4 regions of the Bradyrhizobium sp. BLXBL-01 genome follow, and region 3 is predicted to be linked to each of the others. Evidence: predicted binding sites of a transcription regulator. Region 3 holds the regulator's gene; each other region holds the start of a gene.
What was found. Region 3 encodes LexA, which represses DNA repair genes until DNA is damaged. Its sites were predicted from a motif close to TGTTCNNNNTGTGTTCNG; they were not measured.

Region 1 (7,347 bases), 130 kb from region 3:
CCGTCATACTTGGCGTGCGTGACCGCGGCGCCGCCCTTCACGTACCAGAGCACGTTATTCCAGGCGTAGCCGACCTGGCCGGTGAACAGGCCGAGGGCATCGATTCTGGTCTGATTGACCACGGGTGCGAAAGCGGCGAGCGGGCTCGCGTTCGATCCCTTCAGGTTGGCCCAGTCGCCTTGGGCTTCAAGGCCGAACACCCAGTTAGCCGACTGCCAACGATAACCGACCTGGCCGCCGACGAGACCGCCGGTCGCGTTGTGACAGCCTTCGGACACGACCGGGATTGCCACACCGAGCACGGCATTGAGATCCCAGCAATTGCGGCTCGATGCACCGCCGCCGTTGATGCCGAGGTAGAAGCCGCTCCAGTTGTACACCGCGATCGGCGCCACCGGAGCCTTGGCGTAGGGGCGGGCCGCCAAATCGGCCGCCGAGGCCGGTGCCAACGCGCTGAGTGCGAACAAACTGGCCGAAGCCAGCAAAAGCTTCTTCATATCCATTCCCCACTTCCGTTTCTCATTCCGGTCTTCCGGAGAGCGGAAGAGCAGCGGACCTCATGACTCAAGTAACGTCATTGCTTTACACCATTGAAGCCAAAAGTTGTGTCACCCGGCCGCCACATCCGTCCGAAAACGCGAACGAACGGGGCGGCCGCAACAAATACAAAAAGGCCGGCGCGAGGCCGGCCTTTCGTAACGCGGGTGCGTCAGAGACGAAGCTTAGTACTTCGCGACGACCGGGCCACCGAAGTGATAGTTCACGCCGACCTGCACGGTGTGAAGGTTGAGCGTGCCGGTGTTCACCGGAGCGCCGATACCCGAGAAGTAGGTCTCGCCGCCCAGGCTGCGATAGAGATACTCGCCCTTGACCGACCACTGCGGCGCGAAGAATGCCTCGACGCCAGCGCCGACCGTCCAACCGGAATGCCACTTGCTGTCCGAGACGCTTGCGAAGGGCGAGCTGACGGTGATCTTGTTGTCGATCCAGGCGTAGCCGCCCGTAGCGTAGAACAGCACGTTGTTGACGGCCCAACCGATACGGCCGCGCACAGTGCCGAGCGCATCAATGCGCGAGCTCGTGGTCACGGGAACGATAGCGCCGCCAAAGAGAACAGGGGTGGTCACCGAAGCATTGACATCAGCCCACGAGCCGTCGGCTTCCACGCCGAACACGACGTTGCCGGTCTGCCAGTTATAGCCGCCGGTGCCGCCGACGAAGCCACCCTTCATCCGCGGGTCGCCGGAACCGTTCTCCCAAGCGCCGCCGCCGACGATACCGAGGTAGAAGCCGGTCCAGTTGTAGACCGAGGCCACAGCCACCGGAGCCTTGGTGTAGGGGCGGGCTGCCAGATCAGCAGCCGAAGCGGGGGCCGCAAGAGCGAATACACAGGCCGAAGCCAACAAAACCTTTTTCATTTTCAACTTAATCCCAGTCCCAGTTTCTGTTGTTGCCTTCCGTCGCGGAAGGGCATCGGACTCAACGGCCCAACTGACGCCGTGTTTACACCACCAAAGCCGCAAGTTGTGTCTCCGAAAAGCCACAACAGTCGAAAAGGTGATGGTTGCTGACTCATTTACGTCCAGGCATCGTGCCGCAAAAAAGAAGGGCCGGCGCAGCGGGCCGGCCCTTGCATTCACTCACAAAATCAGAGGGATATCAGTACCTCGCGATCAGCGGGCCGCCGAAGCGATAATTCAACCGGACCAGGCCGATATCGACATCCTGGCTGATGCGATCGCTCCCGAACACGGCGCCCGCAGGCGTCGTGAAACCGATTGTGCGGTCGCCGAGGAAGATGTGGTTGTACTCGACGCCGAGCGTCCAGTTCGGAGCAAATCCGAATTCCAGGCCGGCGCCAACGGTGCCGCCCCAGCGGGTCTCGCGAGCCGACGCCAGCAGCGTGCCGGCGCCCGGCGTGCCGGCCGCGGCATAAACGTCGTACTTGTCCCCGACCACGGCGCCGCCGCCCTTGACGTAGAACAAGACGTTGTTCCAGGCGTAACCGACCTGGCCGGTGATCAGGCCGAAAGCATCGATGCGCGAGCGGTTGCGGTCACCGGTGACCAAAGCGCTTCCAGGGAAGACGGTGCTGACGTTGTCGCCCGAGAAGTCAGCCCAGTTACCCTGGCCTTCGACGCCGAACACCCAACTGGCCGACTGCCAGCGATAGCCGATCTGGCCACCGACAGTGCCACCGGTCGCGTTGTGGCATCCTTCACCGACGAAGGTACCGGGAACGCCGGTGACGACGCCGGTGGTGTCGAGGAAGTCCCAGCACTTGTGGCTCGTGCCGCCGCCGCCGTTGATGCCGATGTAGAAGCCGCTCCAGTCGTAAATCGCAGCGACCGCCGGAGCGGGAGCCTTGGTGTAGGGCCGCGCGGCAAGATCTGCCGCGCCTGCCGGAGCCGACAGCCCCAATGCCAGTACACTGATTGCGCCAAATAGAACCTTATTCATTGCAGTCTCCCCAGTTACGTCCGCTTCACGAAAGTCCCCGAAGCGGCTGATCAGGCGCGACGCCCATATGAACCAATTCCGAGGCAAAGGTAGCCTAAGGAAAGGGCAGAGTCCGTCTCCGGAATGCCACACTCGCGGCTCAACTGAGGTGGAACAACTTGATGAATGTTAAGCGGTTTTCGTCGTTCACGGGAACCCAAAAAAGTTCCATCGGAGTGCTGCTCTTTTCGTTGGCGGCCGGCCGAATGTTTGCTCTACCGCTATAAAGAACAAATCTGGAACAGATCTGAGCGCGATGCTATATGTGGGGATAACCCTGGGGGTGGCAGGCTGAGCGGTGCCCGCAAGCGTATAGGGTCGCCTCGACGGGCGCAGAGAAACGCGGGCAGCGGGATTGGCCCCTTTGAAATTCAGTGGCATTCGGAGTGGAGAGCGGCGATGGCGGGAAGCGTCAACAAGGTCATTCTGGTTGGAAATCTCGGCAAGGATCCTGAAATCCGCCGCACCCAGGACGGGCGGCCGATCGCGAATTTGAGCATCGCGACGTCGGAGACCTGGCGCGACAAGAACACCGGCGAGCGCAAGGAGAAGACCGAGTGGCATCGCGTCGTGATCTTCTCTGAGCCGCTTTGCAAGGTCGTCGAACAGTATCTGAAGAAGGGCGCGAAGGTTTACATCGAGGGTGCGCTGCAGACCCGCAAATGGACCGACCAGAGCGGCGTCGAGAAGTACTCGACGGAGGTCGTGCTCCAGGGCTTCAACTCGACGCTGACGATGCTGGACGGCCGCGGTGGCGGCGGCGGAGGCGGCAGCTTCGCCGACGAGCCGGGCGGCGATTTCGGCTCCTCCGGACCCGTGAGCAGCGCGCCGCGCCGTCCGGTTGCCGCTGGCGGCGGTCGCAACAGCGACATGGACGACGACATCCCGTTCTGAGCGGGCGGACCGCTCGGCCCGGTGAGGCGGCGATTTCGATCGCGCTTCCCGCATCGGGTCAGCAAACCTTACTAATTGGCTGGGCGGGCTCGGATTTTCCGGGCCCGCTTCATGTTTGGGGTGAGGTCCGTTGCGCAGCGGAAAGCTGGCTGACGGGGCGCCGCTTCCCTGGTGTTCAGGCCGGCGTTGCGGGTGGTTCTGGAGGGTCGATTCCGTGGCCGTCCAGGGCGCGGCTCTGAGGCCGTAAGTTATTGGAAAAATAAGCGGAAAAAGCGCTTTCCGAGCGGCTGCCAGGGTGGTTATCCGACCCCGGATGCGCTATATGATTCCCAGACAAAACCTCACCGGATTCCCCCTTGGCTGACGACGACAACAAGCCCGGCGACCAGCCGGCGCACCCCTCGGACATTCGCCCCGTTTCCATCTACGAGGAGATGAAGAAGTCCTACCTCGATTACGCCATGAGCGTGATCGTGGCGCGTGCGCTGCCCGATGCGCGCGACGGGTTGAAGCCGGTGCACCGCCGCATCCTGTTCGCGATGAACAATCGCGGCGACACCCCGGACAAGAAGCACAAGAAGTCCGCCGGTGCCGTCGGCGAGGTCATGGGTAAGTACCACCCCCATGGCGACCAGGCGATCTACGACGCCTTGGTGCGCATGGCGCAGGACTTCTCGATGCGCGCGCCCTTGATCGACGGCCAGGGCAATTTCGGCTCGGTCGACGGCGATCCGCCGGCGGCCATGCGCTACACCGAGTCGCGCCTGACCAAGATCGCGCTGAAGCTGCTCGAGGACATCGACGACGACACCGTCGACTTCCAGGACAATTACGACGGCTCCGAAAGAGAGCCGGTGGTTCTGCCGGCGCGGTTCCCGAACCTGCTCGTCAACGGCGCCGGCGGCATCGCGGTCGGCATGGCCACCAACATCCCGCCGCACAATCTCGGCGAGGTGATCGATGCCTGTGTCGCGCTGATCGACAATCCGGCGCTGACGATCGACGAGCTCAACGCCATCATCCCGGGCCCGGATTTCCCGACCGGCGGCATCATCCTCGGACGCCAGGGCATCCGCAGCGCCTATCATCTCGGCCGCGGCTCCATCGTGATGCGCGGCAAGGTCACCTTCGAGACGATCCGGAAAGAGCGCGAGGCGATCGTCATCACCGAGATCCCGTATCAGGTGAACAAGGCGACGATGGTCGAGCGCATCGCCGAGCTCTACAAGGAAAAGAAGATCGAGGGCATCTCCGACCTGCGCGACGAGTCCGACCGCGACGGCTACCGCGTCGTCGTCGAGCTCAAGCGCGATGCCGTGCCCGACGTCGTGCTGAACCAGCTCTACAAGTTCACGCCGCTGCAGACGAGCTTCGGCGTCAACGCCGTCGCGCTCGATAGCGGCCGTCCGCAGACCATGAACCTGAAGGACATGCTGACGATCTTCGTCGGCTTCCGCGAGCAGGTCGTCACCCGCCGGACGAAATACAAGCTGCGCAAGGCGCGCGAGCGCGCGCACGAGCAGGTCGGCCTGGCCATCGCGGTCGCCAACATCGACGAGATCATCAAGGTGATCCGGCACTCGCCGACGCCGGCTGCGGCGCGCGAGACCCTGATGACGCGCGACTGGGCCGCGCGCGACGTCGAGGACATCATCACGCTGATCGACGATCCCCGTCACCGCATCAACGAAGACGGGACGATCCGCCTCTCGCTGGAGCAGGCGAGGGCGATCCTCGAGCTGCGCCTGGCGCGCCTCACGGCGCTCGGCCGCGACGAGATCGGCGAGGAGCTGTCCAAGCTCGCCGGCGAGATCAGCGATTATCTCGACATCCTGCGCTCGCGCGCGCGCATCCTCGACATCATCAAGACCGAGCTTGCCGAGGTGAAGGCGGAGTTCGCAACGCCGCGCCGCACCGTGATCATGGAGCAGGAGGGCGAGGTCGAGGACGAGGATCTGATCCAGCGCGAGGACATGGTCGTCACGGTCTCGCATGCCGGCTACGTCAAGCGCGTGCCGCTGTCGGCCTACCGGGCCCAGCGCCGCGGCGGCAAGGGCCGCTCCGGCATGCAGACCCGCGACGAGGACTTCGTCAGCCGGCTCTTTGTCGCCTCGACGCATACTCCGGTGCTGTTCTTCTCCTCGCGCGGCCAGGTCTACAAGGAAAAAGTCTGGCGGCTGCCGATGGCCGCGCCGAACGCGCGCGGCAAGGCCATGATCAACATCCTGCCGCTGGAGCAGGGCGAGCGCATCACCACCATCATGCCGCTGCCCGAGGATGAATCGACCTGGGGCCAGCTCGACGTGATGTTCGCGACCACGGGCGGCAACGTCCGGCGCAACAAGCTGTCCGACTTCGTCGACGTGCGCCGCTCCGGCATCATCGCGATGAAGCTCGACGACAACGAGGCGATCGTCGACGTGCAGATCTGCACCGAGCGCGACGACGTGCTGCTGACCGCGGCCGGCGGCCAGTGCATCCGCTTCCCCGTCACCGACGTGCGCGTGTTCACCGGGCGCACCTCGATGGGCGTGCGCGGCATCGCGCTCGGCGAAGGCGACAAGGTGATTTCGCTGGCGATCCTGCGCCACGTCGACACCACCTCGGACGAGCGCTCGGCCTATTTGAAGATGCGCCGCGCGGTCGCGGGCGAAGCCGCCGCGGACGAGGCGCCGGCCGATGCCGAGGCCGAGGAGACCTCGGGCAGCTTCCAGCTCCCGCAGGAGCGCTATGTCGAGATGTCGGCGCAGGAGCAGGTCGTGCTGACCGTCTCCGTCAACGGCTACGGCAAGCGGACCTCGTCCTACGAGTACCGCACCACCGGCCGCGGCGGCAAAGGTATCGTCGCCATGAGCGTCAACAACCGCAACGGCAATCTCGTCGCCTCGTTTCCGGTGGAGGAGGCGGATCAGATCATGCTGGTCACCGACAAGGGCCAGCTGATCCGCTGCCCGGTCGAAGGCATCCGCATCGCCGGCCGCTCGACCCAAGGCGTGATCGTGTTCGACACTGCCGAGGACGAGCACGTCGTCTCGGTCGAGCACATCACGGAAGAGGCCGAGAGCGGCAACGGCGAGAACGGCAACGGGGCGTGATGCCCTGTTCTATGCAGCGCTCGCGAGCTCCTTGGTAAGATCGGCAAGCGCCTCGTGCTTGCCGATCTGTGCCATCCAGCACCATAGCTCCAGCGTGCAGTACATGCGGTAGAGATCGGGCGTCTCCTGCCAGTCAGGGCGCTCGATCTTGCCATAGCCCGCGAGCAATCCTTCTCGCTTCGGCGCGTCCTTCGCTGTGAAATAATAGATCGCCTTCGCGATATCCATCAGCGGATCACCGGACGTCGCATTCTCGAAATCGACGATGCCGGACAGGTGCGGATCGCCCTGCGACGTCACCAGGATATTTCCGGCGTGGAAGTCGTAATGGCACAGGCGAGGGACAACTGCCGCCTTCAACAGATGCTGGTGAGCCACAACGCTATCCCGGAGCCGCTCGGCAAGTGCGGGATCACCGCCCCGCACGCAGAACTCTTTCAGCTTCCTTTCGAGTTGCGCGGACATGTAGGCATGATTGCTCGGATATGCCGTCCACACCCCGTCGGGGCCGATATAGCCAAAACTGTCGAGGGCAATGTCATTGATCCTGCGGAGCGCCGCGCCCATCTCGGCGTAGATTTCGAACAGCTGTGCGTCTGTCAGCACCGCCTCTCGCCGGCCGAGCACCGTGCCGTCAAGCTTGGTCATCAGGACGTAGTTGAGGTCGATCACCGATCGCGTGTTGTCGGCGAACAGTACGCTGGGAACGGTTATGTCAAGGTCACGGAAAAGCCCAAGAACGTAGACTTCCTTTGCCATCTTCCACTGCAGCGATGCAGGGTAGGCCTTGAGGATGCAGGCTGGCGAATCCGCCAGCGCGACCTCAAGGACAGTACCGATCTCGCCGCCATGCAGTTCG
Region 2 (7,347 bases), 3.5 Mb from region 3:
ACAGCCCGATGGGGGGATTGAGAGCGAGCGTGCGGATTCCGGTGTAGGCTTTCTTACCTCTCCCCGCTTGCGGGGAGAGGTCGAATGCGATCGCAGATCGAATTCGGGTGAGGGGGTACAGGTCCCTTGACGACCGCACGTGTGGAGAGAGGCCCCTCACCCCAACCCTCTCCCCGTAAGAACGGGGCGAGGGAGCGCACCGATTTTCGGACTACTGTCTCGCGACCATCTGACCCTACTTCGGCAGCAGCGCCTTCAGCTTGTCCATGTCGCGCGTGTTCATCTTGAAGCCGCCGGGCATGACGATGTCGCCGGGTTTCTGATCCGGCTTGCAGGCCCCGAGCCATTTGGCTTGCAGCGTCGTGGTGCTATCGCGCCCGGCCGTGCCGGCGACGCCGCCTTGCGCATGCGAGGTCGTCTTCACCGTGTAGGCCGAGTTGAAATCGCCGGTGATCTCCGCATGCGAGGTCGTGCTGACGCCGGCGACGCTGCACTCGGAATCGCTGACATAGCCGGTCGCAGTCTTCTTGATCTCCTGCTTGGCGCAGATCTGCTTGGCCATCGGGGAGACGTTATTGCTCATCTCCTTGTCGACGGTCTCGTCGGTGCAGTGCTGCATGGTCATCTCGGGCACCGGCGAGCCTGATGTGACCAGCTTCATCTCCCAAAGACCGGGTTTGCGTACCGGCAGGTCGTCGGCGCTGGCGCCGCCTGCCGACAACGCGAGGCAGAGCGTCGAGCCGAGCAAAGCGAATTTGCGCGTCATGTCGAAGGCTCCCGGCTGAGAGAAGTGCGGCGCTACGACAGCACCTCAGTAGAGCGTGCGGATCGGCCGATCGGCGGCGCCATAGGGCACCCAGCGGCAGGCGAACGAGATGTAGCCGCCCTCATAGGCCTGCACGCCCAGGAATTTCGCGACCTTGCCGTAGCGGGCGCAGTGATCGACCGCGACCTGACGCGCATCGACCTGGGTCGCCATCGAATAGGCGATGATGCCGCCGGTGTCGTTGCCCTTGAACGGCGGCACCGGAGCAAAGATGTCGGCGCGCGCCGACTGGCTCGCCATCATGCCCGAGACAACCAGGCTGGCAAGAAGGCCCGCGGCCGCAATGATTCGCATTCCCGTCACTCCAATTGGCTGGCGCCAGTTTACGGTGCCGGGAGGGGCGTGAAAAGAACCGAACCCTGTTGGCCGCGACATCTTGGTCAAGTCCTGGCGAAGTGTTGCCGCGCTGCACTTGACCTCCCCCAACCTTCGCGGCACCGTCCGACCTTCGCAAGAGCCAGCTGTCCGGATTGACCATGCGCGCCCCCTCCCAGAAATCGCTCCGCTTTGCCGCCGTGCTCGGCCTCATGTTGGGAGCGCTGTCGCTCGGCGAGGCCAGGGCCGCCAATCCGCTCGAGCTGAATTTCTGGCTGAGCGGGCCGCGCTATGACGGCGCCGTGGCCGATTGCGACAGGGCGCTGCCGACGATCGCCACCCAATTCTGGGAAAAGGAAAGCGGGTTCTGGAATTCCCCGTTGAAGATCACCGGCTTCTCCGCCGTTCGCGAGGTCGCGTTCCGCCCCTGGCAGTCCGACAACATTCCGCGCCGCTATTGCACCGCTGACGCCATGCTCACCGACGGCAAGGTACGCAAGGTGCATTTCTCGCTCATTGAGGATGGCGGCTTCGCCGGCTACGGCAACGGCGTCGAGTGGTGCGTGGTCGGCGTCGACCGCAACTGGGCCTACAATCCGGCCTGCCGCGCCGCCAAGCCCTGACCCGAAGCGGCTGATTAGGGCTGATCAGCCGGCCGACGACTGCCGCCCCAATTTTGTTCTTGAAATGTTCCCATCGCCTGCTAGGCTGTGCGCACAGTCTAGTTGAGGGGCGTCGCCATGTTTCACTCCCGATTGCGTTCGTTGTCCCGTCTGATGATCTCGCTGACCCTCGCAACTGGGTTGGCCACCCTCGCCGGCGGTGCGAAGGCGCAGGACAAGCGGCAGAACGCACCCGGCGAGTTCGATTTCTATGTGCTGTCGCTGTCGTGGTCGCCCTCGTTCTGCGAGGAAGCAGCCGAACGCGGCGGCCGGTCCCAGATGCAATGCGGCGGCCGGCCCTACGCGTTCGTGGTGCATGGGCTGTGGCCGCAATACGAGAACGGTTTTCCGGAATATTGCCAGCGGCCGGCGCCGCGCCTGAACCGCAACATCGTCTCCTCGATGCTCGACCTGATGCCGGCGCCGGGCCTGATCTTCAACGAGTGGGACAAGCACGGCACCTGTTCCGGGCTCGAGGGCCGCAGCTATTTCGAGATGATCCGCAAGGCGCGCGCCGCGATCAAGATTCCGACCGAGTATCTCGATCTGTCACAACCCAAGACCGTCGCGCCGGCGGACGTCGAGGAGGCCTTCATCAAGGCCAATCCGGGTCTCAGTAATGCCGCCGTCTCGGTCACCTGCAACCGGACACGGCTGTCCGAGGTCCGCATCTGCCTCAGCAAGGACCTGCAATTCCGCGCCTGCGACGAGATCGAGCGCCGCGCCTGCCGCCGCGACCAGGTGACGATGCCGCCGATCAGGGGCGGGTAGGCCCGTCATTGCGAGGAGCCCTTGCGACGAAGCAATCCAGACGGCCTTCGCGGAAAGATTCTGGATTGCTTCGCTGCGCTCGCAATGACAAGGGGATGGGATCGCGCCAGACAACGTAGTCCTATCCCATGAACTACCGCCACGCCTTCCACGCCGGCAGCTTCGCCGATGTCATCAAGCACATCGTGCTGGCGCGCATCCTCACTTATCTGCAGGACAAGCCGGCAGCGTTCCGCGTCATCGACACCCATGCCGGCGCCGGCCTCTATGATCTCGACAGCGACGAGGCGCGCCGCGGCGGCGAATGGCTGACCGGCATCGCGCGGCTGCTGCAGGCGCGCCTGTCGAACGAGAGCGCGGCGCTGACGAAGCCCTATCTCGACATCGTCCGCGCCTTCAATCCGAAGGGCGAGCTCAAGATCTATCCGGGCTCGCCGTTGATCGCGCGCGGCCTGCTCCGGCCGCAGGACCGGCTCGTCGCCTGCGAGCTCGAGCCGAAGGCACGGAAAGCGCTGATCGACGCGCTGCGCCGCGACGAGCAGGCCCGCGTGGTCGATCTCGACGGCTGGGTGGCGCTGCCGGCTTTCGTGCCGCCGAAGGAGCGGCGCGGCCTCGTGCTGATCGATCCGCCCTTCGAGGCCAAGGACGAGTTCGAGCGGCTCGGCGACGTCTTCTCGGCGGCGTTCGCGAAATGGCCGACCGGTATCTACGTAATCTGGTATCCCGCCAAGAACCGGCGCGCCACCGACACGCTGGCGCAAACCGTGGCGCGGCTCGCAGCTGCAGCAAAGCCGACCGGAAAATGCCTGCGCCTCGAATTCAGCGTCGCGCCGCAAGCCGACAGCGCCGCCCTCACTTCCACCGGGCTCCTGATCGTCAACCCGCCCTACACGCTGCACGGCGAGCTCAAGACCATTCTGCCGGAGCTGGAAATACCGCTCGGCCAGGGCGGGGCTGCCAGATTCCGACTGGAGGTACCCAAGCCTTAACGTCAGGCCGTAACACTCCGGCATTCTTGGGAAAAATATGCAGGACCGGTAGTCAATCTGCAAAGAACCGTATTATGCTATTTCCGTGACTGGCTTTACGTTCCGCTTCCGCGAATGGTTGCGGCGGAGTGAAGGCCCTAAGAAAGATCCCGCCGGACCGATCAGGTCCGTCCAAGGGATGGCCAGCTCCCGGGCTCCGTATGGCCCGGTCATGTCGCGACGTGAGTCTGCGTCGCGGCGGAGGAGCAATGAGGGGGAGTTTCCCGATGGCCATGACGGGAACGGTCAAGTTCTTCAACGGCGAGCGCGGCTACGGCTTCATCAAGCCTGACGACGGCGGTCGCGATGTCTTCGTTCACATCACCGCTGTGGAGCGGGCGGGACTGAAGGACCTTGCCGAAGGACAGCGTATTACTTTCGAAGTCGAACCGGACAAGAAGGGGAAGGGACCAAAGGCGGTCAATCTTGTGATCCTCTCCTAGCGAGCCTGGCGCGAAAAAAATCCCGGCCGCGAGCGGCCGGGAGGCTGGTCCGGTATTTTCTTCTTTGGATGTCAGAAGCGATAGTTCACGCCTGCGCGGACAACGCTGGCGCTATAGCCGTTTGATACGCCCGTAATTGCGAACTGGCTGGTCGACAGATCGATGTAGAGATATTCGAGCTTGGCGCTCCAGTTCGGCGTGAGGCCGACTTCCGCACCGGCACCGATGGTCCAGCCGGCGGTGGTGTGCGACTCCGTCCAGCCGAAGGTCTGCGCCCGCAGCTCGCCGAAGGCGAGCCCGGCGGTGCCGTAGAACAGCACGTTGTTGAACGCATAGCCGGCGCGGCCGCGCAGGGTGCCGAACCATGGGTTGGAGAATTTCCACGGCGCAAAGGTGTCGTCGGCGCCGACGGCCTGGATGTCGCCCTCGACACCGAACACCCACGGGCCGTTCTGGAAATTGTAGCCGGCCTGCACACCGCCGACGAAGCCGGACGGCTTGGTGGGGTTGTTGTCGACCGAGCCCCATTGATAGCCGATGTTGCCGCCGAGATAGGGACCTGCCCAGCTATAGGCATTGAGCGGCTGATTGACGGTATAGGGCGCACGCTGCCCGTAATTGAGATCGGCGGCCTCTGCCGAAGCTGTCCAGCCGGCTGCAACCAACGCGGCTGCGCCCACAACGAGCCTCTTCATCACTCACTCCAACGCAACTGTCGCAACCGAGCGATGTCCGCGCCGCCGCGCGAGCAAAACCGGACGGTTACGGAACCAAGAACTTTTCGCGTAGGATTTATCGAGAGTTTTAAGTTAAAGGGCTGTTAAGTCGGGTTACCGCCCGCTTAACAGACTTAAGGAAGCGTTACCGGAAACTGGCCGCCATCCTCTTGCGTGCGGCATGGCCGGAACTTCAAATCGGCACCCCCAGCGCCTAAATTCGCCCCATGGTTCACGATTCCTCCGACAATCCGGACGACCGCGCGCGCAAGCCGCCGCAGCCTGCTGCGAGCGACGCCCCGCCCGAGCGGCTGGCCGCGCCGGACGTCGATCCCGCGGCGGCAGGCGGCGACGACGAGGACGATGCGCTGCTGCCGGACATCCTGGAAGAGAGCGGCGCCGTCGGCGAAGGCCCGCTCGCGATCGGTCACGAGGCGATCGAGCGCGCGGTCCGCCTCGCGCCGACCTCGCCCGGCGTCTATCGCATGCTCAATGCGAGCGCCGACGTGCTCTATGTCGGCAAGGCCAAGAACGTCAAAAAGCGCCTGTCCAGTTATGCGCGCCAGAGTGCGCCACTGCCGGCCCGCATCCTGCGCATGATCGCGGCCACCGTCACCGTGGAGATCGTCTCGACCACGACCGAGACCGAGGCGCTGCTGCTGGAAGCCAACCTCATCAAGCAGCTGCGGCCGCGCTTCAACGTGCAGCTGCGCGACGACAAATCGTTTCCCTACATCCTGATCACCGGCGACCATTGGGCGCCGCAGATCCTCAAGCATCGTGGTGCGCAGACCCGGCCCGGACGCTATTTCGGCCCGTTCGCCTCTGCTGGCGCGGTCAACCGCACCATCACGGCGCTGCAGCGGGCGTTCCTGATCCGCTCCTGCACCGATTCCTTCTTCGAGAGCCGCACCCGGCCCTGCCTGCTCCACCAGATCCGCCGCTGCGCCGGCCCCTGCACCCGCGAGATCGATTTCGGCGGCTATTCGACGCTGGTGCGCGAGGCGAGCGACTTCCTCTCCGGCAAGAGCCATGCGGTGAAGCAGGAGCTCGCCGGCGAGATGGAGAAGGCCTCGAACGAGCTCGAATTCGAGCGCGCCGCACTCTACCGCGACCGCCTCGCCGCGCTGTCGGCGATCCAGTCGCAGCAGGGCATCAACCCACGCACGGTGGAGGAAGCCGACGTGTTCGCCATCCACCAGGAGGGCGGCTTCTCCTGCGTCGAGGTGTTCTTCTTCCGCACCGGACAGAACTGGGGCAACCGCGCCTATTTTCCGCGCGCGGAGAAGAGCTTTACGCCCGAGGAAGTGCTTGGGTCCTTCCTGGCCCAGTTCTACGACGACAAGCCGCCGCCGAAGAATATCCTGCTCTCGCACGAGATCGAGGAGAGCGAGCTGCTCGCCAATGCGCTGTCGATCAAGGCCGGCCACAAGGTCGAGGTCACCGCGCCCAAGCGCGGCGAGAAGAAGGAGCTGGTCGCCCACGCACTGACCAATGCGCGCGAGGCGCTCGGCCGCAAGCTCGCGGACACCGCGACGCAAAGCCGCCTGCTCGAGGCCATGGCCGCGACGCTGAGCCTGCCGCACATGCCCAAGCGCATCGAAGTCTACGACAACAGCCACATCCAGGGCACCAACGCGGTCGGTGCCATGATCGTCGCGGGCCCTGATGGCTTCGTGAAGAACCAGTACCGCAAGTTCAACATCAAGTCGGAAGGGATCACGCCCGGCGACGACTTCGCCATGATGCGCGAGGTGCTGGAGCGCCGCTTCAAGCGCCTGATCAACCCGCCCGAGGACGCCGCCACCAAGGCCAAGGACGACGATTTCCCGCAATGGCCCGACCTCGTCATCATCGACGGCGGCCGCGGCCAGCTCAACGCGGTGCGCGAGATCTTCGCCAATCTCGGCCTCACCCAGGTGTCGCTGATGTCGGTGGCCAAGGGGCCGGACCGGGATGCCGGCCGCGAGACCCTGTTCATGCCGGAGCGCGAGGCGATCAAGCTGGAGCCGCGCGATCCCGTGCTCTATTTCATCCAGCGCCTGCGCGACGAGGCCCACCGTTTCGTCATCGGCTCGCACCGCAAGCTGCGCAAGAAGGACATCCGCGAGGCCGGCTTGCAGGAGATTCCGGGCATCGGCCCGTCACGCAAACGTGCCTTGCTGCATCATTTCGGCACCCTGAAAGAGATCGAGCGGGCCTCGATCGCCGATCTCGGCAAGGTTCCGGGGGTCAGCGCCGAGAGCGCCCGCAGGATTTTCGAGTATTTCCATCCCCAGCCGGGGTGAACTAAGGAGGCGGCGGTCATATGGTCGTCGCATCCTGCATCCCATTTGGGAGTGGAACGGTTGACCTTCAGGCTTGAGCGGTATTGGTAGGACGGATGAACATCGCCACGACACGAGGGACCACCAGCCGCGCGATGTCCCTCCCCAACATCCTGACCTACGGCCGGATCGCCGCGATCCCGGTCGTGGTCGGATGCATCTATGCGCAGTCGATTCTGGATCAGCCGCTCTGGCTGCGCTGGCTCGCGGTCGCCATTTTCATTGCCGCTGGGGTGACCGATTACCTCGACGGCTATTA
Region 3 (7,347 bases):
GCCGACCTCGACCAGGGCAAATACAAGGAGATCGTGACCCGGTTCCCGCCGGAGCCGAACGGCTATTTGCACATCGGCCACGCCAAGTCGATCGCACTCAACTTCGGCATCGCCCAGGAGTTTCCGGGCCGCTGCCACCTGCGCTTCGACGACACCAATCCGGTCAAGGAAGAGCAGGAATATATCGATTCCATCCAGGCCGACGTGCGCTGGCTCGGCTTCGACTGGGGCAAGAACCTGTTTTTCGCCTCGGACTATTTCGACCGCCTGTATGAATGGGCGGAGCAGCTGATCCGCGACGGCCTCGCTTATGTCGATGACCAGACCCAGGAGGAGATCCGCCTCTCGCGCGGCACGCTGACCGAGCCCGGCAAGAACTCGCCGTTCCGCGACCGCTCGGTGGAGGAGAATCTCGACCTGTTCCGCCGCATGAAGGCCGGCGAATTCCCCAACGGCGCGCGTGTGCTGCGGGCCAAGATCGACATGGCCGCGGGCAACATCAACCTGCGCGACCCCGTGCTGTACCGCATCCTGCATGCGCACCATCCGCGCACCGGCAACGCATGGTGCATTTATCCGAGCTACGACTATGCCCACGGCCAGTCGGACGCGATTGAAGGCATCACGCATTCGATCTGCACGCTGGAGTTCGAGGACCACCGGCCGCTCTACGACTGGTTCATCGAGAAGCTGCCGGTGCCGTCCAAGCCGCACCAGTACGAGTTTGCGCGCCTCAACCTGACCTACACGCTGCTGTCCAAGCGCGTGCTGACGCAGCTCGTCCGCGAGGGTCATGTCGCCGGCTGGGACGATCCGCGCATGCCGACCATGGCGGGCATGCGCCGCCGCGGCGTGCCGCCGGCCGCATTGCGCGAATTCGTCAAGCGCATCGGCGTCGCCAAGGCAAACAGCGTCGTCGATGTCGGCATGCTGGAGTTCTGCATCCGCGAGGAGCTGAACCGCACGGCGCAGCGGCGCATGGCAGTCTTGAGGCCGCTCAAGGTCGTGATCGAGAATTATCCGGAAGAACAGACCGAGGAGCTCGAGGCGATCAATCATCCGGACGACGCTAGCGCCGGCACGCGGAAGATCACGTTCGGCCGCGAGCTCTATATCGAGCAGGACGATTTCATGGAGAACCCGCCGAAGAAGTTCTTCCGCCTGTCGCCGGGCAACGAGGTGCGGCTGCGTTACGCCTATTTCGTCAAGTGCACCGGCGTGATCAAGAACGACCAGGGCGAGGTGGTGGAGCTGCGCTGCACCTATGATCCCGCGACCAAGGGCGGCAACGCGCCCGACGGCCGCAAGGTCAAGGCGACCATGCACTGGCTGCCGGCGGCGACGTCCAAGCCGGCGGAGATCCGCATCTACAACCAGCTGTTCGCCAATCCGAGTCCGGACGCCTCGAATTTCGCGGCCGATCTCAACCCGAACTCGCTCGAGATCCTCGCCGATGCGCGGGTCGAGGCGTCCGTTGCCGAGAGCAATTCGACCGAGCCGATGCAGTTCGAGCGCCAGGGCTATTTCGTCCGCGACAAGGACTCGACGCCGGGCAAGCCGGTGTTCTCGCGCACGATCGGCTTGCGCGATACGTTCGCCAAGGAAGTCGCGAAGGGCTGAGGCGAGGGCATGAGCAGCGAAGCCGACGCCATCGTTTCCGCCATCATCGCGAAATGGTGCGCCGGCTTCGCGACGCTCGATGCGGCCGCGCTGTCCTCGCTCTATGCGAGGAACGCGTTCTTCTTCGGCTCGAACCCAAAACTCTATCGGGGCAGGGACGGCGTTGCCGATTATTTCAACGGCCTGCCGCGCTGGCGCAGGCCGAGCGCGACCTTCTCCGACGTGTACGCCGCGCAGGCCGGCCCTGACCTGATCAACATGGCCGCGATCATCACGTTCGATCTCGCCGGCGAGCGGGACGACCTCGTCGTCAAGATGAGCTGGGTCATCATCCGCGAGGAAGGCGACTGGAAGATCGTCAATCACCACGCCTCGTCGCAGGCGCCGCTGATTTAACGGTCGTTCCATCAGTGTCGTCATTCCGGGGCGCGCCACTCGGCGCGAGCCCGGAATCCATACTCACGATGGTGGTTATGGAATCTCAGATGCGCAATTGCGCATCATAGCTCGCGACTCCGTCGCGCCCCGGAATGACGATTGAAACGAACGCGCGCCTGCCGCGTTGGCCGCGATCCCAACCAAGGATCCCGCCATGCAGAACATCGCAGAGCATATGGAAGTCATCGGCGCCGACGGTGTCCATGTCGGCACCGTCGACAGGGTAGAGGGCAACCGCATCAAGCTGACCAGGAAGGACAGCGGCGAGGGCAGCCACAAGGGCCACCATCATTTCATCGACAAGGGCCTCGTTGCCGATGTTGAAGGCAACAAGGTGCGGCTGTCCGCCAAGGCGGACGTCGCCGTGACGATGGAAGAGGAAAAGTAGGGCGCTCCGTCGCCCGTTCCCGATCTGTACCGCTATTCGCGCAGCCGCACGGTCCGGTAGCCTCCGCACCCGTCGCGTATCGCAAGGTGCAGGGGAATGGCGGAGCCGGGGCGGCCAGGACGCTCCCAGGGAGTTGCCGGGACGTGGCCGGTCGGCCGCGCCGCCCCGGCCGGCGGCTTTGCGCCGGCGGGGTTTGGCATCTGGCCGGCCATCGTCGAAATGCTGCGCCAGTGGGCGCGCGCCGAGGCCGGGCCAGGCCGGCTGTTGCCGTGGGTGCCCGTCGCCTTTGGCGGCGGCATCGCGCTTTATTTCGCCGCCGATCATGAGCCGGTGCTGTGGGTGGTTGCCGCGACGGCCATCGCGCTGATGCTCGGCGCGGTGTTGCTCCGGCGGAGCCGGCTGTTTGCTCCTGCCATCATGATCGCGGCGGTCGCCGCCGGATTTGCCATGGCGACCTGGAAGACGGCGCGCGTCGCCCATCCCGTGCTCGCCAAGCCGCTTTATTCGGTGTCGCTGTCGGGCTTCGTGGAAGCGCGCGACATTCGCGAGCGTACCGATCGCTTCGTGCTGCGCGTCAGCGCGATGGAGGCGCAGCGCGGCGACGTCAAGCTCGAGCGCGTCCGCCTCTCGGTGCGCAAGGGCACGGCGCCCGAAGTCGGCAGCTTCGTGCAATTGAAGGCGCGGCTGCTGCCGCCGATCTCGCCGGTGCGGCCCGGCAGCTATGATTTCTCGCGCGACATGTTCTTCCAGAGCATCGGTGCCTCCGGCTTCGTGATGGGCGCGATCACGGCGTCCAGGCCGCCGGATGCCGGCGGCCTGCGGCTGCGCTACGCCGCCTTCATGCAGGGCCTGCGCGATGCAATCGACGCGCGCATCCGCGCAACGCTCGAAGGCGACAACCGGGCGATCGCAACGGCGCTGCTCACGGGGCGGCGCGATGCGATTACCGCGCCGGTCAACGATGCCATGTTCGTCTCGGGGCTCGGCCATGTGCTGTCGATCTCCGGCTATCACATGGCGGTCGTCGCCGGCGTGGTCTTCTTCGCGGTGCGCGCGCTGCTGGCCTTGATCCCGGGGCTGGCGGCCGGCTTTGCCATCAAGAAATGGTCGGCGGCCGCTGCGCTGGTCGCGGCGGCGTTCTACCTGTTGCTGTCGGGCGCGGAGGTCGCGACGCAACGATCGTTTTTCATGACGGCGGTGGTGCTGATCGCCGTCATGGTCGACCGCCGCGCCATCACCTTCCGCACGCTGGCGGTGGCGGCGCTGATCGTGCTCGCGGTCGCGCCCGAGGCGCTGGTGCATCCGAGCTTCCAGATGTCATTTGCGGCAACGCTCGGGCTGGTGGCGCTGGTGCAGATCGGCATGCCGAACCTGCTTGCCTCACCCGATCATTCCGCGACGGCGCGGATCGCGCTGTGGGGCGGCCGCGAGATCGCGATGCTGTTCCTGGCCTCGCTGATCGCGGGGCTCGCGACCACGCCATACGCCGCCTTCCACTTCCATCGCGTGACGCCATACGGCGTGCTCGCCAATCTCGGCGCCATGCCGGTGGTGTCGGCGCTGGTGATGCCGGCCGGGCTGTTGGGGCTGCTCGCGGCCCCCTTCGGGCTCGACGGCGTGTTCTGGTGGTTGATGGGAATCGGCATCGAGTGGATGGTCCTGGTCGCGCGCTGGGTGGCGGCCCTGCCGGGCGCCGTCGGCCGCATTCCGGCGTTCGGGATCGCGCCGCTGATCGCGGCGAGCCTCGGGCTCATCGTGATGGGCCTGTTGCGCACGCCCTTGCGCTGGTCCGGCGCCCTGGTGCTGCTGGCGGCGATCCTCTGGGGGCTGTCGATGCGCCAGCCTGATGTCCTGATTGCCGGGGATGGCGCGAGCGTCGCGGTCCGGGGCGGGGATGGGCGCTTGCAAGTGATCCGCGCCAGCAAGGACAGCTTCCTGCTGAAGGAGTGGCTGGCCGCCGATGCCGATCCGCGTGATGCCGGCAACGCCTCGTTGGCGAGCAGCGTGTCATGTGACGAGTCCGGTTGCGTGGCGCCGCTCGCGGACGGACGGCTGATCGCGTTGGCGACGCGCATCGACGCGCTGGCCGATGATTGCAGCCGCGCCGCGTTGGTGGTGACGGCGCGGCCCGCGCCGCCCGATTGCGCGGCGATGGTGGTCGATCGGGCGCGTCTTGCCAGTCAGGGCGCGCTGGCTCTGACGCGAAGCGCAGAGGGTTTTTCGGTGCAGGCGGTGAGGGCGAGAGGGGCAAGCCGTCCTTGGCTGCCGGCCGGCGCCGGCGAGGGGGATTTCGACGGCAGCCTCGTGCCGAAGACGGCCGTGCCTCGCAACCGGGACGCAACGCCATCGGAGGCCGACTTGCAGGCCGACGATTGAAGATCAATGCGGGGAAAAACCGGTCCGACGGGATCCCGCAGGACGCAAACCATACCATCTCGCCGGCCGCGGCCGGCGATGGCATTTGAATTTGGCCCTCGACTTTTCGGTCGGGGCCGACCGCGTCAGCCGATCGGCAGGCGCGTGATCGTGGGCCGCGTGTCGGCGACGATCTGCGGCTTGTGCTCGCGCTCGATGGCTTGCTGCGTCACCGGCAATTGCAGCACGGTCGCGCGCTGGCCTTCGACGAGCTGCGTCACCAGCACGTACTTGCCGTCCGGAAATTCGATCGCGTCATGATGGCGATCGGGAATGTGCGGGTCGATCTTGCCGAACTTGCCGACGCGGGAGTTGACGGTGCGCGTCCAGATCCAGCGGTTGTCGTAGCGGACGTTATCGGCGAAAGCGAGCTCCGTTCCCGGCAGCAGACAGACCGCGACGGAGAGATCGGCTTCGGAGGCGAAGCCGCGCGTCGAGGTGCCGCGGAAGGTTGTCGTGACGATCGTCTCGCCAACTTCGGCGGGGCGCGTCGCGACGGCATGCAGGCTATAGTCACACATCGGGTGCTCCTCATACTGGGATAGCGACCCGCGTCTCTTTCGAGGCGCAGGCCTCTATCAGAGTGGAAGCCTCCAACGCTCTGCTCGGTTATGGGCAAATCTGCGGCTCGCATCCGCAGCACGCGATCACATTATCTTTCCCGGATTCGATAGGAACAAACCTCGCGTCCTTGCATTTGGCCCGCACTATCGGCGCTGTCGGCACAACTCTACCGGCGGAGCGAAATGGCCGCGTGTCCGCATGGGCGAGTGTCGCGCGGGAAGAGGCGCCGAACAGTCAGCGCAGAACCAGAAAGACCATCCAGCCGGAGCGGACAAGTATCCGCTCCAATCTTGGATCGACGATCGAAGCGCGCGTAGCGCTTACTTCCGGTATCAGTACTTCCGGTAAAGCCCGATCAGCTTGCCCTGGATCTTCACGCGGTTCGGCGGAAGAATGCGGACCTCGTAGGCGGCATTGGCGGGCTCGAGCGCGATCGAGGCGCCGCGGCGGCGGAAGCGCTTGAGCGTGGCCTCCTCGTCGTCGATCAGCGCCACCACAATGTCGCCGGTATTGGCGGTCTCGTTGCGCTGGATCAGCGCCATGTCGCCGTCGAGGATGCCGGCCTCGACCATCGAATCGCCGCGCACCTCGAGCGCGTAGTGCTCGCCGGAGCCGAGCATGTCCGGCGGGACGCTGATGGTGTGGCTGCGGGTCTGCAGCGCCTCGATCGGCGTGCCGGCCGCGATGCGGCCCATCACGGGCACCGCGACGGGGCGCTCGCCCTCATCCGCGGGCGGGCTGGAGCTCGCGCGCACCTTGCCGAGATTGCCCTCGATGACGCTCGGGGTGAAGCCGCGGCGATTGCCGGCTGCGGCCTGGAGCTCGGGCAGCTTGATCACCTCGATGGCACGGGCGCGGTTGGGCAGGCGGCGAATGAAGCCGCGCTCCTCAAGCGCAGTGATCAGGCGATGAATGCCTGACTTCGAGCGCAGGTCGAGCGCATCCTTCATCTCGTCGAAGGACGGCGGCACGCCGCTTTCCTTCAGACGTTCGCTGATGAACCGCAGAAGCTCGTATTGTTTGCGCGTCAACATCTCGACCAAAGTCCCCCGGTTGATGTCGTTCGATTCCGAGACGATGAAGTCGGCAATAAGCCGCTACATCCTCGAAACAAATCATGAACGGACACTATATGTTCGATATGTGTTCCGCAACTGCTTAATTTATGGTGAACGCGGCCGAACTCGCGGAATGCGTGTGGCTCAGCAGCTCAGACGGGCAGCCGCAGCACCTCGCAAGGTGTGCCGGCCTCGGCCTTCGGCGCGAACGGTGCGCGCACGAGAAGTACCTGTGCCGCAGAGAGATTCGCAAGCAGGGAGGAGTCCTGATGGCTGACGGGAAGGGCGACGCGCGTGCCGTCGTCGCGCACCTCCAGCCGCGCACGCAGATAATCCTCGCGCTGATCGTTGGCGCCGAGGTCGCGGCCCAGCACGGCGCGCTCGCGCTGATGATGAATCACTGAACCGCCCGACAGGGCCCGAATCAAGGGCACCATGAACAGGAAGGCGCACACGTATGACGACACGGGATTGCCGGGCAGGCCGATCACGCGCATCGCGCCGAGGCGACCATGCATCATCGGCTTGCCGGGCCGGATCGCGATCTTCCAGAACGCCATCTCGATGCCTTCGCCCTTGAGCGCCTGCTGGACCAGATCGTGGTCGCCGACCGACGCACCGCCGGTCGTGACCAGGATGTCGGCACCGCTCTCGCGCGCGCGGCGGATGCCGGCGGACGTGGACTCCAGCGTATCGGCGGCAATTCCGAGGTCGATGGTCTCGGCGCCCTCGCTGCGGGCAAGGGCGTGCAGGGCATAGCCATTGGAATAGACGATCTGACCGGGACCAGGCGCGGTGCCCGGCATGACCAGCTCGTCGCCGGTGGCGAGAATCGCGACCCTCGGGCGGCGGATAACGCCGAGA
Region 4 (7,347 bases), 3.7 Mb from region 3:
GCGTCCCTATCGTCCTGATGATCCCGGGCTGCTGCCCACCATCCGCCTCAGCTATTCGAAGATCACCGCGGTCGCCGGCCCCTGCGGGCTGTGGCCGGAAGACGTCGGGCCCAACATCCTCGATCCCGGCTACAACGAGAATCGGCCCTATTTCAATCTGGGCTGCGCCAGCCAGCGCAATCTCGCGGCGATGATCGACAACCCGGCCGATCTCGAGCAGCCTCGCGCCGAGACGCCCGCCTATACCGCACGGCGCGACATCGCGTTCGAGCGCTATCGCAAGGGCACGACGACGACCACCACCTATCCCGAATCCGACAAGGCCAAACTCAGCGACACCGGCAGATGACAGCCATCCACGACGAAGACGCGGACGATCCGCAGCATCCCGAGGAACATATCGCGCCGGTTCCTCGCATTTCGGTGCAAGCCTTTTGCGAGACCGAGCAGACGCTCAACGCGGTGACGGCGGCTGGCCAGGATCGCCGGCTCGCCAAGGCCCACCTCAGCGCCAAGGACGGCGGCCTTGCCGCGGCGATCGAAGCCTATGAATCGATGCCGACGCCGAACGTGATCGTCATCGAGTCCGACGGCACGCGCGACATCCTCGAGGGACTGGACGATCTCGCCGGCGTCTGCGATCCCGGCACCCGCGTGGTCGTGATCGGCAGCCCCAGCGACACCGCGCCCTATCGCGAGCTGGTGCGCCGCGGCGTCAACGACTACGTGGTCGGACCGGTCGAGACGCTCGACGTGGTCCGCTCGATCTGCAGCCTGTTCTCGGCCTCCGAGGCCATCATCACCGGCCGCGTCATCGCGGTGGTCGGCGCCAAGGGCGGCGTCGGCGCGTCCACGGTCGCGCATAATCTGGCCTGGACCATCGCCCGCGACCTCTCGCTCGATTCCGTCGTGATCGATCTCGACCTCGCCTTCGGCACCGCGGGCCTCGACTACAACCAGGATCCGGTGCAGGGCATCGCCAATGCGGTGCTGTCGCAGGACCGGCCGGACACGGCGCTGATGGAACGCCTGCTCGCCAAATGCACCGATCGCCTCAGCCTGTTGGCGGCGCCCGCCACGCTCGACCGCGTCTACGATTTCGGAGCCGAAGCCTTTGACGCGGTGTTCGACACGCTGCGCATGACGACGCCCTGCATCGTGCTCGACGTTCCCCATCAATGGTCCGGCTGGACCCGCCGCGCGCTGGTGAACGCCGACGACATCGTGATCGTGACCGAGCCCGATCTCGCCAACCTGCGCAACACCAAGAACATGCTGAGCGTGCTGAAGGCGGCGCGACCGAACGACCGGCCGCCGCTGTATTGCATCAATCAAGTCGGCATGCCCAAGCGCGCGGAGATCGAGGTCAAGGCCTTCGCCAAGACCATGGAGAGCCAGCCGATCGCGGTGATCCCATTCGATTCGAAACTGTTCTCGACCGCGGCCAATAATGGCCAGATGATCGCGGAGGTCTCCAGGAGCCACCGCACCACCGTTCTGTTCCAGAACATGGCGAACCGCCTCGCCGGCCGCGGCGAGGTGAAGAAGCCGAAGCGCTCGCTGCTCGAGCCGCTGCTGAAGAAGCTGAAGGGCAAGTCGGGACGGAGCTCGGCCCCGCATCGCAAGGCGTCGTAGGCGTCACAGCAGAAGGGGCGGACTACCTGTCCGCCCGCTGCTGCTTCTTCGCCAGCAGCTGCTTGAGCGCCGCGACCTTGGCCGCGGCCTGGTCCGGCGGCAAATCTGCCTTCACGAGGATTTCGGCCTCGGCCTCGCGACCCTGCAATCCCAGCACGAGCGCCAGATTGGCGCGGACCCGCGCATAGTTCTGATTGCGCTGATAGGCGCGGCCGAGCACCTGTTCGGCCTTCGACAGGTTGTTTTGCAACATATAGGACAGGCCGAGATTGGACAGCACGGTCGGCTCGTTCGGCACGATCTTCAACGCCGCGGCGTAATATTGCTGCGCTTCCTCGTTGCGGCCGAGCTGATCGAGCACTGCGCCCTGCGCCGACAGGATGCGCCAATCGGGATCCTCAGGGCTATGCGCCCGGCCGAGGACGTCGAAGGCCTGCTGGAAATTGCCGTTGTCGGCGAGCGCACGTCCATAGCCGGCGAGCAGCGACTTGTTGCCGGGATGGGCGAGCACGGCCTGCTCGAGCACCGCGACCGCCTGCGCACGCTGGCCGCTGTCGCGCAGCGCCTTGCCGTATTCGATGGCAATTGCGGGATCGCCGGGCTTGGCGCGATAGCGCTCGCGAAGTGCGTCCATCTCCGGCCTGGCGTCGGCCCTGGTGTCAGACTTGGCGCCGTCCTTGGCGGCGGACTCCTTCTTGCCGCCGAGCGCGCCGGTGACGTCCTCGATGCCGGTGGTCTGACAGCCGCCGAGGGCAAGGATCAGGACGGCAGAACACAGATATCTCGCCGGGGGAAAAGCGAGGGACGAACGCTTGGACATACTCTGATCACTCGGCAACTGATCAGAGATGCTTACCGATTAACGCTAAAGTCCCGTTAAGGAGGCAGGCCCGTCGAAGTTCAGTCGACGAATTCGGCACCGAATTCGCAGCCGATGCGCCAGCGCAGGCGGCATTGGCGGGAATAATCGGGCGCGAAGATGATGGTGAATTGCGGCGGCACTTCCAAAAATTCCGCCACCACTTTCACGCCGCCATCCGAAATGTCCGTGATCGTGCAATCCCGCGGCAGCGAGCCCGCGCCAAAATGGATTTTGGCGAGACGGCTGCACACCCGACGTTCGCTTCTCCGGCGATTTGCAAGCATTTGAACTCTTCACCCGTTAGACCACGGCCCATCCCGCAGGCCTAGCAGTAGCGGACATTCGTTGGAATGTGCTGAGGAGAGCCGACCGCATTCGAGACGTAGTTTCCGCGGCGCGTTTACGCCCGGTTAGGATTTGACCGCGGGCCAGAGGATTGTTCCCGTATTGTTCTTGCGGAGACGGCCGCGCTCTGCTACCCCTAATTGCAGGACAGGGCAGGCTGGTTCGGCATGGTTCAGCGGGTTTCCACCGTCGCCTTTGAGGGGATCGAGGCCCGCGCGGTCGACGTGCAGGTGCAGGTCGCGCCTGGCCTGCCGGCCTTCGCCATCGTCGGCCTGCCGGACAAGGCGGTGTCGGAGGCGCGCGAGCGGGTGCGCTCGGCGCTGATCGCCTCGGGGCTGGCGCTGCCGGCACGGCGGATCATCGTCAATCTGGCCCCGGCCGACCTGCCCAAGGAGGGCAGCCATTACGACCTCCCGATCGCGCTCGGGCTGATGGCGGCGATCGGTGCGATCCCGCCGGATGCGCTGACCGGATTCACCGTGCTCGGCGAGCTCGGCCTCGACGGCTCGATCGCACCCGTGGCCGGCGTCCTCCCCGCCGCGATCGGCGCCAATATGCGCGAGGAAGGGCTGATCTGCCCGGCGTCCTGCGGCTCCGAAGCGGCGTGGGCGAGCCCGGACATTCAGATCATTGCGGCGAGTTCGCTGATCCAGATCGCCAACCATTTCAAAGGCACGCAGGTGCTGTCGCGGCCGACGCCGAAGGTGCACGAGCCCGCCGCCTCGACGCTCGACCTGCGCGACATCAAGGGCCAGGAAAGCGCCAAGCGCGCGCTGGAGATCGCGGCCGCCGGCGGACATCATCTGCTCATGATCGGCGCGCCGGGCGCGGGCAAATCGATGCTGGCGGCGCGCCTGCCCTCGATCCTGCCGCCGCTGTCGCCAAGCGAGCTGCTCGAGGTCTCGATGATCGCCTCCGTCGCCGGCGAGATCGAAGGCGGCGCGCTGACGGCACGGCGCCCGTTCCGCTCGCCGCATCATTCCGCCAGCATGGCCGCCCTCACCGGCGGCGGCGCGCGCGCCAAGCCCGGCGAGATCTCGCTGGCGCATCAAGGCGTGCTGTTCCTCGACGAATTGCCCGAGTTCGATCCGCGCGTGCTGGATTCGCTGCGCCAGCCGCTGGAAAACGGAGAGGTCGCGGTGTCGCGCGCCAATCACCGCGTCACCTACCCTGCCCGCTTCATGCTGGTCGCGGCGATGAATCCCTGCCGCTGCGGCAATGCGTTCGAGCCCGGCTATGCCTGCAAGCGCGGCCGCATCGACCGCTGCTCCGCCGATTACCAGGCGCGCATCTCCGGTCCCCTGATGGACCGCATCGATCTGCGCATCGAAGTGCCGGCGGTGACCGCCGCCGACCTGATCCTGCCGCCGCCGGCGGAAGGATCGGCCGAGGTCGCTGCCCGCGTGGCGGCGGCGCGCGACATCCAGCTGGCGCGCTATGCGAACGCAGGCCTGCCCCATGTCCGCACCAATGCCGAGGCCCCCGCCTCCGTGCTGGAGGAGATCGCAAAGCCCGATGCACAGGGTCAGAAGCTGCTGCGCGACGCCGCCGAGACGATGCGCCTGTCGGCGCGCGGCTATCACCGCGTGCTGCGCGTGGCGCGCACGCTGGCCGACCTCGATCATGCCGACAAGATCGGCCGGCTGCACCTTGCCGAAGCGCTGTCCTACCGCGCACTCGCGGAGGATGTGCGCCAATTGGCGTAAGCGCCCTCGCATCAACCCGGCGGTAACGACTTTCCTTTACGCTCTGCAAACCATAAGGCCCGACGCGTTTCGGTTGTGAGTTTCCCTGGGCCCGGCGAGTAGAGCGTCATGTTGCGTTTCAAGTTCCTGGCCTCGGCTGTTCCCCTGCTCGCGGCTGCGGTCTTCGCCCGCGCCGAGATCGGTTCGGTGTCGCACCCCTGCATCGCGCTGGGCGACACATCGGTCGAGCTCACCTCGCTGTTCTGGACCGCCGGCGTGCATGTCGCCTTCACCGACGATCCCGCGCGGGCCACGGTGCGGGTGCAGATCACCGACGATGCCGACGCGGCGGATTTTGCCGTGGTCGACGACGGCCTCGGCTCCGAGCCGGACTCCTGCCAGGCTAGTCCCTCGACGCGCCTCGTCTCGATCGCAGCGCAGCCGGTCGACGGCGGCCAGGTGGTCTATCTCTCCAGCGAAGGACCGGCGGATTACCGCATCTTTGTGCGCTCGAAGACGTTCTCGCCGCGCGAGGCGGCAGCGCTGATCGTCGGCGCGCGCGGCGGCCATGGCCGCTTCCAGGCGGCTTCGCTTTAAATTTTCTGAGCATGATCTCCGCGCAAACGCGTTCCGCGTTTGTCGCGAGGGAAAACCGCTACACACTTTTCGCTAACGCGGCCCTTCGGGTCCGGATCATGCTCTGACCCGTTAACACCTCGTCAACCCTGTTCGGAGGCATCGCCACAGCCGCAAGCTGTTCGCAAGGTCGGCGGGCCATCGTCGCATGCGGCGGCGGGGTTTCAGGCAAGGGTCGGTTGCCAAGGGTCGGTTGTGATGGGTCGGACGTTCCGGATCAAGGTGCGCATGCGTCGCTTCAGGCGGCAGCATCCGAGGCTCGCCTTCGCGATCCGTTCCTTCATGATCTTCTCGGCGACGTTCGGCGGCGCCTATGGTTTCGTCTCCGGCAGCCGGTCCGAGAATTCCGGCTACGATCCCCACACCTTTGCGATCGGCGCCAGCTTCCTGTTCGCGCTCGCCTGTCTCGGCCTTGCAACGCTGAGCATGCGCCTGCGCTTCGTCAATAAGCGGCTGCGGACGCTCGCCGCCCACAACGAAGCGTTGATCGACCGCAATTGGGAGCTGAAGGAGGCGGAAGAGCGCGCCCGCAGCCTGTTCGAGCAGCAGGGCGACCTCATCGTGCTGCGCGCTACCGATGGCCGCATCACCTTCGCCAACGAGGCCTATTGCACGCTCGCAGGACAAGCGCGCAGCGCGCTGGTCGGCACGCGCTTCGATTTCGACGTGCTGGAGCAGGGCGACAGCGCCCGCGAGAGCAACGGCACGCGCATCCACGACCAGAAGATCGCAACGCCCCTCGGTGCGCGCTGGATCGCCTGGCGCGAGGGCTATGTCCGCCTCGATGCCGGCCAGCCCGCCGAATTGCAGAGCGTCGGACGTGACGTCACCGACCGCACCGAGACCGAGCGTGCATTGTCCGATGCGCGCGACCAGGCCGACGCCGCCAACCGCGCCAAGTCGCGCTTCCTGGCGATGGCCTCGCACGAAATCCGCACGCCTCTGAACGGCATCATCGGCATGGGCGGCCTGTTGCTCGACACAAATCTGACGCCGGAGCAGGTGACTTATGCCAGGGCGGTGAAGACCTCGGGCGAAGCCTTGATGGCGCTGATCGAGGAGCTGCTCGACTATTCCAAGATCGAGGCCGGCAAGCTCGACCTCGATCAACGTCCCTTCGCGCTCTCGACCCTGGTCGAGGAGATCACCGAGCTGCTCGCGCCGCGCGCGCAGGCCAAGTCGCTCGAGATCGCCGCCTATGTCGACGAGCGCCTGCCGCTGGAAGTGGTCGGCGACGCCGCGCGGCTGCGCCAGGTGCTGCTGAACCTCGCCGGCAACGCCATCAAGTTCACGAGCAGCGGCGGTGTGGCGCTGATCGTCGAGCCCGGCATCTGGCCGAACGAGATCAGCTTCCTGGTCCGCGACACCGGCATCGGCATCGCAGCCGAAGCCCAGCAGCGCATCTTCCGCGAATTCGAGCAGGCCGACGAGCGCGTCGCCCGCACCTATGGCGGCACCGGACTTGGCCTTGCCATCAGCGAGCGCATCGTCAAGCGCATGGGCGGCCGGATCACGCTCACGAGCGAGCCGGGCAAGGGCTCGACCTTCGAGGTCGCAGCGCCGCTTCCGCCCTCGCAAGGCGGCGCGGGACAGACCGCATTTCCGAGCCCCGACCTCACCGGCAAGTCGATGCTGCTCGTCGCCGACGGCATCGAAGCTTCGCTCATCGCGCGGCGCCTCGAGCGCTGGGGCGGCCAGACCTGCCTGGTTGCGGATGCGGCGGTCGCCGAAGCGCTGCTGCCGGAACGTTTCTGGCACGCGGTGCTGATCGATCGTGCGCTCGGTCCTGCCGTGGCCGACCACCTCGGTGAAGCCGCCCGCGCGCATGCCTTGCAGCGCCTCGTGCTGCTGACGTCGAGCTCGCGGCACGAGAAGCTGTCGCCGGCCTTCACCGGCTTTCTGGTGAAGCCGCTGCGCGCAGCCTCGCTCGCCGCGCGTCTAGCTCTGACCCCGGAGGTCGCCTCGCCGGATCTCGCGCCGGAGCCGCCGGCGGCAACCGCCGGCCCCGCGCCGGCGAAAGGCCTGTCGATCCTCGTCGCCGAAGACAACGAGATCAACGCCTTGCTGATGCGCTCGCTGCTGGCCAAGCTCGGCCACCGCGTCGTCATCGCCGTCCATGGCGAGGCCGCGCTGGAATCCTGGCTCGCGGCCTCATCCGCCGGCACTCCCTACGATCTCGTGCTG

Region 1: a site for LexA is predicted at 2,726-2,743, ahead of ACNJYA_RS18880 (single-stranded DNA-binding protein). Genes of this name have one in related genera too.
Region 2: a site for LexA is predicted at 1,819-1,836, ahead of ACNJYA_RS34640 (ribonuclease T2 family protein). Genes of this name have one in related genera too.
Region 4: a site for LexA is predicted at 2,935-2,952, ahead of ACNJYA_RS00975 (YifB family Mg chelatase-like AAA ATPase). Genes of this name have one in related genera too.

What each region holds. Positions count from the first base shown of each region.
Region 1 is NZ_CP182471.1:4,063,613-4,070,959, forward strand. Features, by position in the region: gene ACNJYA_RS18865 (outer membrane protein) at 1-497, opposite strand, end outside; gene ACNJYA_RS18870 (outer membrane protein) at 723-1,418, opposite strand; gene ACNJYA_RS18875 (outer membrane protein) at 1,660-2,460, opposite strand; gene ACNJYA_RS18880 (single-stranded DNA-binding protein) at 2,899-3,393, shown strand; gene gyrA (DNA gyrase subunit A) at 3,750-6,488, shown strand; gene ACNJYA_RS18890 (phosphotransferase family protein) at 6,498-7,347, opposite strand, start outside.
Region 2 is NZ_CP182471.1:7,482,269-7,489,615, forward strand. Features, by position in the region: gene ACNJYA_RS34620 (ATP-binding protein) at 1-47, shown strand, start outside; gene ACNJYA_RS34625 (DUF3617 domain-containing protein) at 236-766, opposite strand; gene ACNJYA_RS34630 (hypothetical protein) at 812-1,120, opposite strand; gene ACNJYA_RS34635 (hypothetical protein) at 1,303-1,764, shown strand; gene ACNJYA_RS34640 (ribonuclease T2 family protein) at 1,882-2,574, shown strand; gene ACNJYA_RS34645 (23S rRNA (adenine(2030)-N(6))-methyltransferase RlmJ) at 2,703-3,563, shown strand; gene ACNJYA_RS34650 (cold-shock protein) at 3,830-4,045, shown strand; gene ACNJYA_RS34655 (outer membrane protein) at 4,117-4,740, opposite strand; gene uvrC (excinuclease ABC subunit UvrC) at 4,989-7,049, shown strand; gene pgsA (CDP-diacylglycerol--glycerol-3-phosphate 3-phosphatidyltransferase) at 7,145-7,347, shown strand, end outside.
Region 3 is NZ_CP182471.1:3,937,653-3,944,999, forward strand. Features, by position in the region: gene ACNJYA_RS18265 (glutamine--tRNA ligase/YqeY domain fusion protein) at 1-1,620, shown strand, start outside; gene ACNJYA_RS18270 (YybH family protein) at 1,630-2,016, shown strand; gene ACNJYA_RS18275 (DUF2171 domain-containing protein) at 2,213-2,446, shown strand; gene ACNJYA_RS18280 (ComEC/Rec2 family competence protein) at 2,543-4,822, shown strand; gene ACNJYA_RS18285 (hypothetical protein) at 4,948-5,382, opposite strand; gene lexA (transcriptional repressor LexA) at 5,758-6,459, opposite strand; gene ACNJYA_RS18295 (molybdopterin molybdotransferase MoeA) at 6,636-7,347, opposite strand, start outside.
Region 4 is NZ_CP182471.1:202,548-209,894, reverse strand. Features, by position in the region: gene ACNJYA_RS00995 (CpaD family pilus assembly protein) at 1-349, shown strand, start outside; gene ACNJYA_RS00990 (AAA family ATPase) at 346-1,635, shown strand; gene ACNJYA_RS00985 (tetratricopeptide repeat protein) at 1,658-2,455, opposite strand; gene ACNJYA_RS00980 (PilZ domain-containing protein) at 2,536-2,781, opposite strand; gene ACNJYA_RS00975 (YifB family Mg chelatase-like AAA ATPase) at 3,010-4,548, shown strand; gene ACNJYA_RS00970 (hypothetical protein) at 4,657-5,124, shown strand; gene ACNJYA_RS00965 (ATP-binding protein) at 5,362-7,347, shown strand, end outside.